Regions from separate parts of the Bradyrhizobium sp. AUGA SZCCT0222 genome, predicted to be linked through region 1. Evidence: predicted binding sites of a transcription regulator. Region 1 holds the regulator's gene; each other region holds the start of a gene.
What was found. The regulator HrcA, encoded in region 1, represses chaperone genes, less so after heat shock. The targets are predictions, from matches to a motif close to GTTAGCACTCNCNNNNNGNGAGTGCTAAC.

Region 2: a site for HrcA is predicted at 2,574-2,602, ahead of JQ629_RS20575 (co-chaperone GroES). Genes of this name have one in related genera too.
Region 3: a site for HrcA is predicted at 2,691-2,719, ahead of JQ629_RS02640 (co-chaperone GroES). Genes of this name have one in related genera too.

The regions. Positions count from the first base shown of each region.
Region 1 is NZ_JAFCLX010000015.1:139,272-143,914, forward strand. Features, by position in the region: gene pncA (bifunctional nicotinamidase/pyrazinamidase) at 1-2, shown strand, start outside; gene JQ629_RS16000 (helix-turn-helix domain-containing protein) at 92-946, shown strand; gene JQ629_RS16005 (VOC family protein) at 1,014-1,442, shown strand; gene grpE (nucleotide exchange factor GrpE) at 1,580-2,179, opposite strand; gene hrcA (heat-inducible transcriptional repressor HrcA) at 2,372-3,460, opposite strand; gene rph (ribonuclease PH) at 3,620-4,333, shown strand; gene rdgB (RdgB/HAM1 family non-canonical purine NTP pyrophosphatase) at 4,345-4,643, shown strand, end outside.
Region 2 is NZ_JAFCLX010000023.1:31,507-36,149, forward strand. Features, by position in the region: gene JQ629_RS20565 (GIY-YIG nuclease family protein) at 1-279, shown strand, start outside; gene groL (chaperonin GroEL) at 476-2,122, opposite strand; gene JQ629_RS20575 (co-chaperone GroES) at 2,214-2,531, opposite strand; gene JQ629_RS20580 (usg protein) at 2,909-3,196, shown strand; gene JQ629_RS20585 (cupin domain-containing protein) at 3,345-3,920, shown strand; gene JQ629_RS20590 (MFS transporter) at 4,021-4,643, opposite strand, start outside.
Region 3 is NZ_JAFCLX010000002.1:257,416-262,058, reverse strand. Features, by position in the region: gene JQ629_RS02655 (L,D-transpeptidase) at 1-674, opposite strand, end outside; gene JQ629_RS02650 (protein phosphatase CheZ) at 983-1,768, shown strand; gene JQ629_RS02645 (hypothetical protein) at 1,961-2,476, opposite strand; gene JQ629_RS02640 (co-chaperone GroES) at 2,830-3,126, shown strand; gene groL (chaperonin GroEL) at 3,261-4,643, shown strand, end outside.

The DNA.
Region 1 (4,643 bases):
AGAGCGTTTTCGAGCGAAGTGGATTCCGGTTCGCGTCAAGAAAACGCGTCAAAAAATGGAATCTACGACGTTCTCTCGCGAGAGAGCAGCAATGCCGGATCTAGCCGCGCCGCTAGCGTTCGAGATGATCCGCCGTGCACCCTCACAGCGCACGGCGGGCCTGATCACGGGAATGACGGGTTACCGCGAGACCGCACTTGGCCGGTTTTCGCAGCGTGAAGCCGCACACCTGATTGTGCCGCTGATCATCAGCCTCGGCAGCCCGTTCCTGATCGCGCTGGGCCGGGAGCCTGATGCGGCCGACCGCCAGCCAAGCTTCGCCGCGGGCCTTTACGCCGGGCCTGTTCATATCGAGTCCGATGGCGGGGCCGAATGCGTGCAGGTGGATTTCACGCCGCTCGGCGCCTACCGCTTCTTTGGCGGCGACGTCGCAGGTCTTGCCGCGCGCATGGTCGATATTGGCGACGTGCTCGGCCGCGACGGCCGGCAATTGCGCGAGAGACTGGGCGCGACGGCTTGCTGGCAACACCGCTTCGACCTGCTCGAGGACTTCATCGCCGGCCGCGCCAATCATCTGCCGTCGCCGGAGATCGCCTTCGCCTGGCGACGGCTGGCGCTGACCGCGGGGAGCGCGCGGATCACGGCGCTGGCCGGTGAAATCGGCTGGAGCCGCAAACATCTGGTCGAGCGTTTTCGATCCGAGCTTGGCCTCGCGCCCAAATCGATCGCGCGCATGATGCGCTTTCACCGGGCCTGCCGGCTGGCACGCAGCGGGACGGCTCCGGGCTGGGCCGGGATTGCCGCCGAGAGCGGCTTTGCCGACCAGGCCCATCTGGTTCGCGAATTCGGCGAACTGGCGGGCGAGACGCCGACGGCCTGGGCGAGGCGACTGGCGCTGATCGACAGCCGGCTGACGCGCCCGAACGAAGCGCTTTCGAGCTGGTAACAAATCTTCAAGCCGGCGCCGCCGTATCAGCATATTGACGCGGTGAAGCCGAAAGAAGGAGTTTGCCGTGACGAACAGCAATGACGCGCAGCGCATCTACCCGACCATGCGCTGCAGGGATGCCGAGGCGATGATCCGCTGGCTCAAGGATGTGCTTGGTTTCACCGAGCATGTCGTCTACCGCACGGACGGCGTGGTACAGCACGCACAACTTGCCTGCGGCGCTTCGCTTCTGATGCTCGGTCAGGCCCGCGACGATGAGTACGGCAGGCTGGTTGGCGACATCAGGGGCCGCCGCACCGACGCGCTTTATGTCGCCGTCGAGGATCCCGACGCGCTGTGCGCCAAGGTGAAGGCATCAGGCGCCAAAATCGAAATGGAGCTGCACAACACCGACTACGGCAGCCGCGATTTCGCCTGCCGGGATCCGGAAGGCAATCTCTGGAGTTTTGGCACCTACTGGCCGAAGGCGAATGAGAAACCGATGGACGCGTAGGTCGGATCGGCGCGTGACGGCTTTGCGTGAGCCGTCATCCTGAGGTGCGAGCGCAGCGAGCCTCGAAGGATGGGCCACGGGCTACTCATCCTTCGAGGCGCGCAAGAGCGCGCACCTCAGGATGACGTGAAACCGGCTCAGGTCGTGACGTCGGCGGCGGGCGCCGCCTTGGCGCCGCCCTTGGATACGCCGACCAGCGCCGGACGCAGCACGCGCTCGCCGATCATGAAGCCGGCCTGCACCACCTGAACCACGGTGCCCGCCGGCACCGACGCGTCAGGGACTTCATACATCGCCTGCTGGAAGTTCGGATTGAACTTCTCACCCGACGGATCGAATTTCTTGACGCCGTTCTTCTCCAGCGTGTTGAGCAGCGACCGCTCGGTCAGCTCGACGCCTTCGATGAACGCCTTCAGCGCCGGATCGGCCGAGGCCTTCATTTCAGCGGGCACCGCATCCAGCGCGCGCTGCAGATTGTCGGCGATATCGAGAATGTCGCGCGCGAAGCCGGTGATGCCGTAAGCCCGCGCATCGGCAACTTCCTTGGCGGTGCGTTTGCGCAGGTTTTCCATCTCCGCCAGCGTGCGCAGCATCTTGTCGCGCGCTTCAGCCGCTTCCTTCGTCAACGCCTCGACCGATCCTTCTTCGGGATCATCAGGCATGATGTAGGGCTTTGAGACCACGGGCTCGCCGCTCTGGGCCGCCGCATCATCATTCGGCCGGTTGGGATCGGTCATAAGTCTGCCTTCTCAAAAGAACCGTTCGGTTAAATGGGGATTTGCTGCCCGGGATATCGTGCTTTAGCGGGCGAAAATCAAGCGTTCCATGGCGTTTTCGAGTGATGCCTGCACCGGACCTGATCCGGGGTGGGGCCCGGTTCGCGCCGGGAAAGGCGTCAAAACGACAAAGCGAAGCTTTTTCGGGCCGGATTAACCGCCGAGCATGCGGCTGACGATACGCGCGGCATAATCCACCGTCGGAATCACCCTTGCATAGTTGAGCCGCGTCGGCCCGATCACGCCGAGAACCCCGACGATGCGGCCGGCGGCGTCGCTATAGGGCGCGATGATGGTGGAGGAACCGGACAGCGAGAACAGCTTGTTCTCCGATCCGATGAAGATCCGCACGCCCTCGGCGCGCTCGGCGCGACCGAGCAGATCAATGACGCCGCGCTTGGTCTCGAGGTCGTCGAACAGCGATTTCACGCGCTCCAGATCTTCCAGCGCATGCAGATCCTCGAGCAGATTGGCGTGACCGCGCACGATCAATTGGCGGTCCTCGCTTTCGCCGCCGGACCAGCTCGCGATGCCGGCCGCGATGACCTTCTGCGTCAGCTGATCGAGTTCGGCGCGGCTTTGCGTCAGCGCGGTTTCGAGTTCGAGGCGCGACTCGGCAAGCGTACGGCCGCGAATGCGGGAATTGAGGAAATTGCTGGCTTCCGTCAGCGCCGACGAGGGAACGCCGGGCGGCAGGGTCAGCACACGGTTTTCGACCTGGCCGTCCTCGCTGACCAGCACCACCAGCGCGCGTTCCGGCTCCAGCCGCACGAATTCGATGTGCTTCAGCCGCGAATTGGATTTCGCTGTCAGCACCACCGCAGCGGCGCGGGTCAGGCCCGACAACCGCGTCAGGGCTTCGCCGAGCGCCGCCTCGACCGATTGCGCGCGGCCGACGGAGGCAAGCTGGGTCTGGATCGACTGCCGCTCGTCTTCGGTGAGGTCGCCGACCTGCATCAGCGCGTCGACGAAGAAACGCAGGCCGAGTTCCGTGGGCAGACGGCCGGCCGAGGTATGCGGCGCGTAGATCAGGCCGAGCTGTTCGAGGTCCGACATCACATTGCGCACCGAGGCCGGCGACAGCGGCATCGCGATCAGGCGCGAGATGTTGCGCGAGCCGACCGGTTCGCCGGTTGCGAGGTAACTCTCGACGATTTGACGAAAAATGTCGCGCGAGCGCTCATTGAGCTGGGCCAGCCCGGCATTCGGTGCGATCAGGCCAATCGGATCGTGGTGGGCCACCAATTACTCCCTCGACTTGACCTCTAATCTGTCTATCCGGAGGCCCGGTGACAAGCACGCATTACACCCCAAAGAGGTGGTAAAGGCCCTTGCCGCTGCCCGCTCCCCCTCCTACAAGCACCGCGAACCGCTTTTACTTGATTTTCCGGAGGATTCCCCATGCGGCCAAGCCGCCGTGCGCCCGATGAGCTGCGCCCTGTGTCGCTGGAACGCGGCGTCGTCAAATACGCCGAAGGTTCCTGCATGGTGAAATTCGGCGATACCCACGTGCTGGTCACGGCCACGCTGGAAGAACGCCTGCCGCCCTGGCTGAAGGGTCAGGGCCGCGGCTGGGTCACCGCCGAATACGGCATGCTGCCCCGCGCCACCCTGGAACGCACCCGCCGCGAGGCCGCGACCGGCAAGCAGGGCGGCCGCACCGTCGAAATCCAGCGCCTGATCGGGCGCTCGCTACGCGCGGCTGTCGACCTTGAAGCGCTCGGCGAGCGTCAGATCACGGTCGATTGCGACGTGATCCAGGCCGATGGCGGCACCCGCACCGCCTCGATAACAGGCGCCTGGGTGGCGCTGGCCGACTGCATCTCGTGGATGAAGAACCGCAACATGCTGAAAGCCAATGTGCTCCGCGATAATGTCGCGGCGATCTCCTGCGGCATCTATCAGGGCACGCCGGTGCTCGACCTCGATTATGCCGAGGATTCCGAGGCCGATACCGACGCCAATTTCGTCATGACCGGCGACGGCCGCATCATCGAGGTGCAGGGCACTGCCGAGAAGACGCCGTTCTCGCAGGACGAGTTCCTGGCGCTGATGGCGCTGGCGCGCAAGGGCGTCGCGCGTCTGGTGGACTTGCAAAAGATGGCCGTCGCGTAGTCTGATTGATCATGCACCGTCGAATCACAGGCCGCCTGGTGATCGCGACCCACAATCCCGGCAAGCTTGCCGAGATGCGCGAATTGCTGGCGCCGCATGGCGTCGAGGCGATCTCCGCGGGCGAACTCGGCCTCGATGAGCCCGAGGAAACCGGCGAGACCTTTCGGGCCAACGCGGCGATCAAGGCGATCGCGGCCGCGAAAGCCGCGCAGCTTCCGGCCTTCGCCGATGATTCCGGCCTCGTGGTCGATGCGCTGGACGGCGCGCCCGGGATCTATTCGGCGCGCTGGGCCGGCAAACCTGCGGATTT
Region 2 (4,643 bases), on a different contig from region 1:
TACGTTTATCTTCTCGCCAGTAAGAAACACGGCACGCTATACCTCGGCGTGACCAACGACATCGTGCGTCGCGTATATGAGCACAAGGCGAAAGCCGTCCCCGGCTTTACTACGCGTTACGACGTAAGCAAGTTGGTGTGGTTCGAAATCTATGAAGACGCCATGACAGCCATTGCACGCGAGAAAGAGCTGAAGAAGTGGCGGCGTGACTGGAAGATACGTTTGATCGAAGAGCAGAATCCTGGGTGGGCTGATCTTTACCCGGGCATTGCAAGTTAGCCCGTCATTCCAGGGCGCGCGAAACGCGAGCCCGGAATCCATACTCCCGACCGTGGTTATGGATTCCGGGCCCGCGCCAAGAGGCGCGTCCCGGAATGACAATTGAGAGAGTTTTGGCCTTCGAAAACCAAAAACAAAAACCCCGGCATTGCTGCCGGGGTTTTGCATTCCTTGAAGTTCGCCTGGATGGCTGGACTTAGAAGTCCATGCCGCCCATGCCGCCGCCGCCGGGGGGCATACCGCCGCCGCCGCCAGCGTTCTTCTTCGGCAGTTCGGCGATCATGGCTTCGGTGGTGATCAGGAGAGCCGCAACTGACGCTGCGTTCTGGATCGCCGCACGAACCACCTTGGTCGGGTCGATGATGCCCTTTGAGACCAGGTTGCCGTATTCGCCGGTCTGCGAGTCGAAGCCGTAGTTGTACTGGTCCTTCTCGAGGATCTTGCCGACGATGACCGAGCCGTCTTCGCCTGCGTTGATCGCGATCTGGCGGGCCGGCGCGGACAGCGCCTTGCGCACGATCTCGACGCCGGTCTTCTGGTCGTCGTTCGCGGTCTTGATGCGCTTGAGCTGCTCGGAGGCGCGCAGCAGGGCGACGCCGCCGCCCGGCACGATGCCTTCTTCAACCGCCGCACGGGTCGCATGCATCGCGTCATCCACGCGATCCTTGCGCTCCTTGACTTCGACTTCGGTCGCGCCGCCGACGCGGATCACCGCGACGCCGCCTGCGAGCTTGGCCAGACGCTCCTGCAGCTTCTCACGGTCGTAGTCCGAGGTGGTTTCCTCGATCTGCGCCTTGATCTGCTGCACGCGCGCCTCGATGTCGGCCTTCTTGCCGGCGCCGTTGACGATGGTGGTGTTTTCCTTGTCGATCATCACCTTCTTGGCGCGACCGAGCATCTGCAGCGTGACGTTCTCGAGCTTGATGCCGAGATCTTCCGAGATCGCCTGACCACCGGTCAGAACCGCGATGTCCTGCAGCATGGCCTTGCGGCGATCGCCGAAGCCCGGCGCCTTGACGGCTGCGACCTTGAGGCCGCCACGCAGACGGTTGACGACGAGGGTGGCGAGCGCCTCGCCTTCGACGTCTTCCGCGACGATGACCAGCGGCTTGCCGGTCTGCACCACGGCTTCGAGCAGCGGCAGCAGCTCGTTCAGCGAGGAGAGCTTCTTCTCGTTGATCAGGATGTAGGCGTCGTCCATTTCAACGCGCATCTTGTCGGCGTTGGTGACGAAGTAGGGCGAGATATAGCCGCGGTCGAACTGCATGCCTTCGACGACGTCGAGTTCGGTCTCGAGCGACTTGGCTTCTTCAACCGTGATGACGCCCTCGTTGCCGACCTTCTTCATCGCGTCGGCGAGGAACTTGCCGATTTCGGCGTCGCCGTTGGCGGAGATGGTGCCGACCTGGGCGATTTCCTCGTTCGAGGTGACCTTCTTGGAGTTCTTGACGAGGTCGGCGACCACGGCTTCCACAGCCAGGTCGATACCGCGCTTCAGATCCATCGGGTTCATGCCGGCGGCAACCGACTTGGCGCCTTCACGGACGATCGCAGCCGCGAGCACGGTTGCGGTGGTGGTGCCGTCGCCGGCCGCGTCAGCGGACTTGGAAGCGACTTCGCGCACCATCTGCGCGCCCATGTTCTCGAACTTGTCTTCGAGTTCGATTTCCTTGGCGACGGTGACGCCGTCCTTGGTGATGCGGGGAGCGCCGAACGACTTGTCGAGCACGACGTTGCGGCCCTTCGGGCCGAGCGTGACCTTCACGGCATTGGCGAGAATGTCGACGCCGCGCAGCATGCGGTCGCGGGCATCAACGCCGAATTTGACTTCTTTAGCTGACATATTTGATTTCCCTGAGTTGAACTTGGTGTCTCACCCTTGTCGGGGAGCGCCTCGCAGGCGCTCCTCAGGGGTGAGCGTGTGCGGGTTTGGCTTAGGCGGCCTTCTTCTTGGTCGCGGGAACGTCAGTGAGGACGCCCATGATGTCGCTTTCCTTCATGATCAGCAGCTCTTGGCTGTCGATCTTGACCTCGGTGCCGGACCACTTGCCGAATAGCACGCGGTCGCCGACCTTGAGGTCGATCGGAATCAACTTGCCAGCTTCGTCACGGCCACCCGGGCCCACGGCGACGATTTCGCCCTGCGAGGGCTTTTCCTTGGCACTGTCCGGAATGATGATGCCGCCAGCAGTCTTCTCTTCGGCGTCGATACGCTTGACCACGACGCGGTCGTGAAGCGGACGGAATTTCATGCAGTCCTCCTAAACTTTTGCAAATGTTGTCGATTTTGGCGTCTTGGCAGTCCGGGCAGGCGAGTGCCAACCCGGCTGCGGGTGATTTAGGCCAGTCTTGTTCGGGGGACAAGGGCCTCTAGCAGAAAAATTGGCACTCAAATATGACGGCTGCCAATTTCATTCATCATGATTAATCGAGGTAAACGGCCAGCCGACCCCGTATTAGCACGTGCGGTAAGCTGCTGCTAACGCGTGATTTTTCAACAGTTCATTAAACATTTAGGCTTGTGATAGGTGGGTATCGTGCGTCACATTTCTCTCATGTGAGCGCATCTCCGCCGGGGTGGCTCGGTGTGGCCACCACGTGAAATGCGCTTCCACCAATGGAGGTTGGCATGGTCTCGCGGGTTGGGGTTGTTTCCGACGATTTCCGGAAGCATGTGCTGGGTTATGGGCTGACGACGGCGGAAATTCTCTATCGGCTGCCGGATCATCCCTCACTGCTGCAAACCTACGTCTGGCAGAATTACGATCTGTTTCCGAAATTTCCGGCGCTGAAAGATTTTCTGGCCTTCTGGCAGGAAAAGCTCGACGGCCCGCTGTATTCGGTCACGGTCGCGCATTCCAAGCTGATCAAGCCGGCCGAACTCCGCGCTGTGGACGGCGTGTTCAGGCTGCATTGAGCGGACAGGATTCGCAGGGTGGGTAGAGCGTAGCGAAACCCCACCATCTTCGTCGCCACGACGGCGGTGGGTTACGGCTTCGCCTAACCCACCCTACGAATTTCATTTTGTGTTAGCCTCCCGCCATCAAACAAACGGGAGGGCGCCAATGGCCAAGCAAAAAGCGACATCGAAAGCCGCAGCCAAAACCGCGGTGAAGAAGAAATGGACGGACCTCGGTACGGCAGCCAAATCTTCAGCCCGCAAGACCATCGCATCAAAAGGCCGCGTCGTCACAGCCAAATCGAAGGCGGCAGCCAAGCCAACGGCCAAGGCCGTAGCAAAGCCGAAGGCGCGGCCGAAACAGCGCATCGCCATCAGCCATCATCGCGATGAGGATTTTAAGGCCGACGGCCTGCGCACCTATGCGCAGTACCGCGATCTCGGCATTGCCGCGGCGACCCATGGCCTCGCGCAAGCGCATGTGATCCGGCTGATCGGACCCTGCAACCCGGAGGAAGTTTCAAAACTGCATTATCACGACGTCGAATTCCAGATGGTCTATGTGCTCAAGGGCTGGGTGAAGACCTACATGGAAGGCCAGGGCGAGACCTTGATGAAAGAGGGCGGCTGCTGGACCCAGCCGCCGCGCATCAGGCATCTGATCCTGGATTATTCCAACGACGTCGAATTGCTGGAAGTGATTTTGCCGGCGGAATTCAAGACGGTGGAATTGGGGACGTAAGACCAAGACGCTGTCATTCCGGGATGGTGCGCTAGCTCCAGACCCGGAATCTCGAGATTCCGGGCTCGTGCTTCGCACGCCCCGGAATGACGAAGGGGCCTCACGCTCGCTTCGTTTCCGGCATCACAAGCGCGATCAGACAGAGCCCGACGCAGGCAATGGCGGACAGGCCGAGGAAGGCCACGCTATGCCCGAACTGGTCGCTGACATAGCCTGCCAGGATATTGCTGCAGGAAGCGCCGATCCCCACCGCCGTCCCCACCACGCCCTGGGCGAGATTGAAGTGCCCGCTGCCGAAGGCGATGTCGGCGACGGTCAACGGGATGAGAACGCCGAACACCGCGGCGGTAACGCCGTCAAAAAATTGCACGGCGACCAGCAGATAGGGATCGGTGACGGTTGCGAACAGCACGCCGCGGATGGCGAGCGCGGTGAAGCCGATCAGCAGCAGCGGCCGGCGGCCCCATTGTTGCGCCTTACGGCCGACCGATGGCGAGGTCAGCGCCACGATCGCTTGCGGCAGGATGATGCACGCCGCGATCAGCACCGGCGCCCACTGGGTCGAACGGGTCGTCACGATGCCGGCCATCAAGGGCAGCATCGCGGCGTTGGCGAGCTGCAGCAACATCACGGCGCCGGCAAAGATCAGGAGCGGGCGCTGGCGCAACAGATGCAGCACGCTGGTGGCTTCGGGATCCGGCTTGGCGCGGACGATCGCGCCAT
Region 3 (4,643 bases), on a different contig from region 1:
AGCGTCGATCCCAGATACATCGCGCGCGCGCCGAGCGGATTTTGCGGACCGCCTTCCATGTGCCGCGGCAGATCGGGACGCCGCGCCAGCATTTCGGGCGGCGGGGTCCAGGCCGGCCATTCCTTCTTCGCCGAGATCGTCTTGACGCCGGACCACGTGAAACCGGGGCGGCCGACGCCGATGCCGTAGCGCAGCGCCTTGCCGTCGCCCTGCACCAGGAACAGGAACTTGTTGGGCGTATCGACGACGATGGTGCCGACACCTTCCTTGCCGGTGTAGTCGACAACCTGCTTGTTGTACTTTGGATCGACCGGGCGCTGTGCCGGCTCGACCGCTTCTTCCTGCTGCTGACGCATCGATTGTTGCGGATCCATCGGCGGCAGGGTGCCGCGCCGGCCGCCATATCCGTAATCCGGCTGCTGCTGATAGACCGGCTGCTGTTGCTGATAGCGGCCGCCCTGCGCCGGCCCGTCGCCGAACAGGAATTCGATGAAGCCGCCGCCCATTTGCGAACGTTCGGCATAAGCGGTGCGTACCGGCGCAGGCTGCGCGGGCTGATTGGCGTAGATCACGGTAGGTTCGGCGAGCGGAGAGGCGTCGATCGCCGAGGCAGAATCGGAGAAGCCAAGGCACGACACGCCCGCAAGGAGCGCGAGAGACATTTTTCTGAACATCGACGTACTCTGTACTGTTTCGTCACTGTTAGCGTTTGGCGACGCCTGAGCGGCGCCGTTGCACGTGGTCAATAAAGGGTCAAAACCACATCGGTTTGGTAAACAGGAACGGCGTTTCGATTCACCACGTCGCCGATTGCGCGCTGATTTGTCCGGTAGCGTTTATTTTGGGTGAACGCCGGGCACGCATGGTTAATCCCTGGTGTGCGCCTCGCGGAAGACTACGTCGCGATGTGTTCCCCGCGTGAACCTCACGTTAAATCGCATCTGCCTAAAACAGGTCACGGAGTAAGGGGTGGGAATACATCATGTCGGTTAGTCGCAAACGTTTTCGTATCGAACAGGCCATTTTGGGCGATGTGCCAATACCGGTGTCCGCGGCTGCCGAAGGCGGCGACATCGGCCCGATGCATCGCGAGATCATGAGCGAGCTGCGCTCGATCCGCGCCCAGATGGCCGCGGGCGGTCAAGGCCGCTCCGTCGTGACTGAATCGGCGGAAGCGTCGGTGGCGCGCGAGGTTGCCGAAGCCCAGGCGCTGCTGGAAACCTATCGTGCCCAGATCGAGCAGTGCGAAAAGCTCAAGGTCGAACTCGACCTCATTCACGACGCCATCAACCGCACCAAGCGCGAAATCGCAACGCTGCACGGCAAGAGCTTTGACGGCGGCGAAATGGCCAAGGTCAATGGTGAACTCGGCGCCGTCGTCGGCGGTACCGAGCAGGCCACGCAGCAGATTCTCGAAGCCACCGAGGCGATCGACCAGGCGGCGACCGCGCTGTCCAAGAACACTTCGCCGGACCAGCAGAAGCTGCTCAGCGAGGAAATCCAGGAACGCGTCATCGCGATCTTCGAAGCCTGCAACTTCCAGGATCTCACCGGTCAGCGCATCAGCAAGGTGATGACCACGATGAAGTTCATCGAAAACCACATCAACGTCATGATGGACATCTGGGGTGGCGTCGACGCGCTGAAGGCGCACGCGACCCCGATCGTCGACACCCGTGAAGGCGACGCCAAGCTGCTCAACGGTCCGAAGCTCGACGGCGACGTCGGCCATGCCTCGCAGGACGACATCGACGCGCTGTTCGATTGATTGAGCTGGTTAACACAGACTAAATAAAAACGCCGGCTTCAAGCCGGCGTTTTTTTTGTTGAACTCGTCATTGCGAGCGAAGCGAAGCAATCCATCGCGCCACGTGTGGAGACATGGATTGCTTCGTCGCTGCGCTCCCTTGCGCAAACGCTTCGCGTTTGTCGCAGGCAATGACGGAACTATTCGGTCGGCTCAGGCGCGCGGCGCGCAGCGGACGTAGACCATGTTGCCGTAACGGACCCCGGCATCCTTGTCGACGAAGCGGGTCACCAGAACGCGGCCATCGAACGAGACGATCTCGCGGTCCTGCTCGCCCGGGGTCGGTCCGGCCGGGCCGATATAATTCTTGCCGCTCGGAGAGCCCTTGAGGCGCAGTTCCTGCGGGGTCGCCTGGTCGGCCAGATGCATGACCACGCCCCCGGAGGTGCCGGCGGTGATCACATAAGGCTGCCGGCACTGATCGCGGGCCATCTTTTCAGTGCGGGCCCGGTCGTTCGGATTCTGGTACGAGGCGAGACCCCAGCGACCGACGATCTCGTCGGAGCGGATGCTCGCCGGCATGTCGGGAGCCACGCCCGGCTCGGGCGGAGGCGCGGAACTTGATGACAGCGACGGCAGGCTCATGCTGCTGCACGCCCCCAGGAGTATCGTGAGCGCTGAAGCGATCGCCAGATTGGCAACCACGCGCGCATTACCGGACCCGATCATCGCATTCCCCCAAACAAGTTTTTGGCCGCACCCGTCCTGCAGCCAACCGTAAAACACGTGCCGGAGCAATGACGTCCATCAAATTACGCCGTCGCTCCGATTTGGTTTCTCAGGGAGCATCCTATATTGGCCTCACCAAGGCCTTAACCTTTTTTGGGCCTTAACCCCCCTTGCTTGACAGGATCGGCGCCAAGCCATATTCCCCGGGCCACACATTAGCACTCAAATGCGACGATTGCTAAGCCAAGTAAGGAGTTTGGCCGTCCCGCCCGGGACGGAGTCGAATACCCGGCATTAGCAGCCATTTTGATGGCAATCAGACCTGAAACCAAGCCTTCCAAAGAGGAAACCTCATGGCCAAATCCAAATTCCGCCCGTTGCATGACCGCGTCGTGGTCAAGCGTATCGACGCCGAAGAGAAGACCAAGGGCGGCATCATCATTCCCGACAGCGCCAAGGAAAAGCCCTCGCAGGGCGAAATCACGGCCGTCGGCCCGGGCGGCCGGGACGAAGCCGGCAAGCTGATCCCGATCGACCTCAAGGTCGGCGACCGCGTGCTGTTCGGCAAATGGTCGGGCACCGAGGTCAAGCTCGACGGTGAGGAACTCCTCATCATGAAGGAATCCGACATCATGGGCGTGCTGGTCTAAGCACCGCCTCCCTCACCCTGAGGAGGCAGCGAAGCTGCCGTCTCGAAGGGCCCGACATTCACAAACTCATCCTTCGAGACGCGGCCAAGTGGCCGCTCCTCAGGATGAGGGTTCATTTTCAGGAGTAGATCCAAATGGCTGCCAAAGACGTTAAATTCGCCGGAGACGCCCGCGACCGCATGCTGCGCGGCGTCGATATCCTCGCCAACGCCGTGAAGGTGACGCTCGGCCCGAAGGGCCGCAATGTCGTGATCGACAAGAGCTTCGGCGCCCCGCGCATCACCAAGGACGGCGTTACCGTCGCCAAGGAGATCGAACTCGAGGACAAGTTCGAGAACATGGGCGCGCAGATGCTGCGCGAAGTCGCCTCCAAGACGAACGACACCGCCGGTGACGGCACCACCACCGCGACCGTGCTCGCCCAGGCGATCGTGCGCGAAGGCGCCAAGTCGGTTGCCGCCGGCATGAACCCGATGGATCTGAAGCGCGGCATCGACATCGCGGTGCTGGCCGTGGTCAAGGACATCGAAAAGCGCGCCAAGCCGGTCGCCTCCTCCGCCGAAGTCGCCCAGGTCGGCACCATCTCGGCCAATGGCGATGCCGCCATCGGCAAGATGATCGCGCAGGCGATGCAGAAGGTCGGCAATGAAGGCGTCATTACCGTCGAGGAAAACAAGTCGCTCGAGACCGAAGTCGACATCGTCGAGGGCATGAAGTTCGACCGCGGCTATCTGTCGCCCTACTTCATCACCAACGCGGAAAAGATGACCGCCGAGCTCGAGGACGTCTACGTGCTGCTGCACGAGAAGAAGCTCTCCGGCCTGCAGGCGATGCTGCCGGTGCTGGAAGCCGTGGTGCAGTCCGGCCGCCCGCTGCTGATCATCGCCGAGGACGTCGAGGGCGAGGCGCTGGCGACGCTGGTGGTCAACCGCCTGCGCGGCGGACTGAAGGTCGCCGCCGTCAAGGCGCCTGGCTTCGGCGATCGCCGCAAGGCGATGCTGGAAGACATCGCGATCCTGACCGGCGGTCAGCTGATCTCCGATGAGCTCGGCATGAAGCTGGAAAGCGTCACCGTCAACATGCTCGGCCGCGCCAAGAAGGTGGTGATCGACAAGGAGAACACCACCATCGTCAACGGCGCCGGCAAGAAGCCGGCGATCGAAGCCCGCGTCAGCCAGATCAAGGCGCAGATCGAGGAAACCACCTCGGACTACGACCGTGAGAAGCTGCAGGAGCGCCTTGCCAAGCTCGCCGGCGGCGTCGCGGTGATCCGCGTCGGCGGTGCGACCGAGATCGAGGTCAAGGAGAAGAAGGACCGTGTCGAGGACGCGCTCAACGCAACCCGCGCGGCCGTGCAGGAAGGCATCGTGCCGGGCGGCGGCGTGGCGCTGCTGCGCGCCAAGAAGGCGGTCGGCCGCATCCAGAACGACAATTCCGACGTTCAGGCCGGCATCAACATCGTGCTGAAGGCGCTGGAAGCTCCGGTTCGCCAGATCTCGGAGAACGCCGGTGTCGAG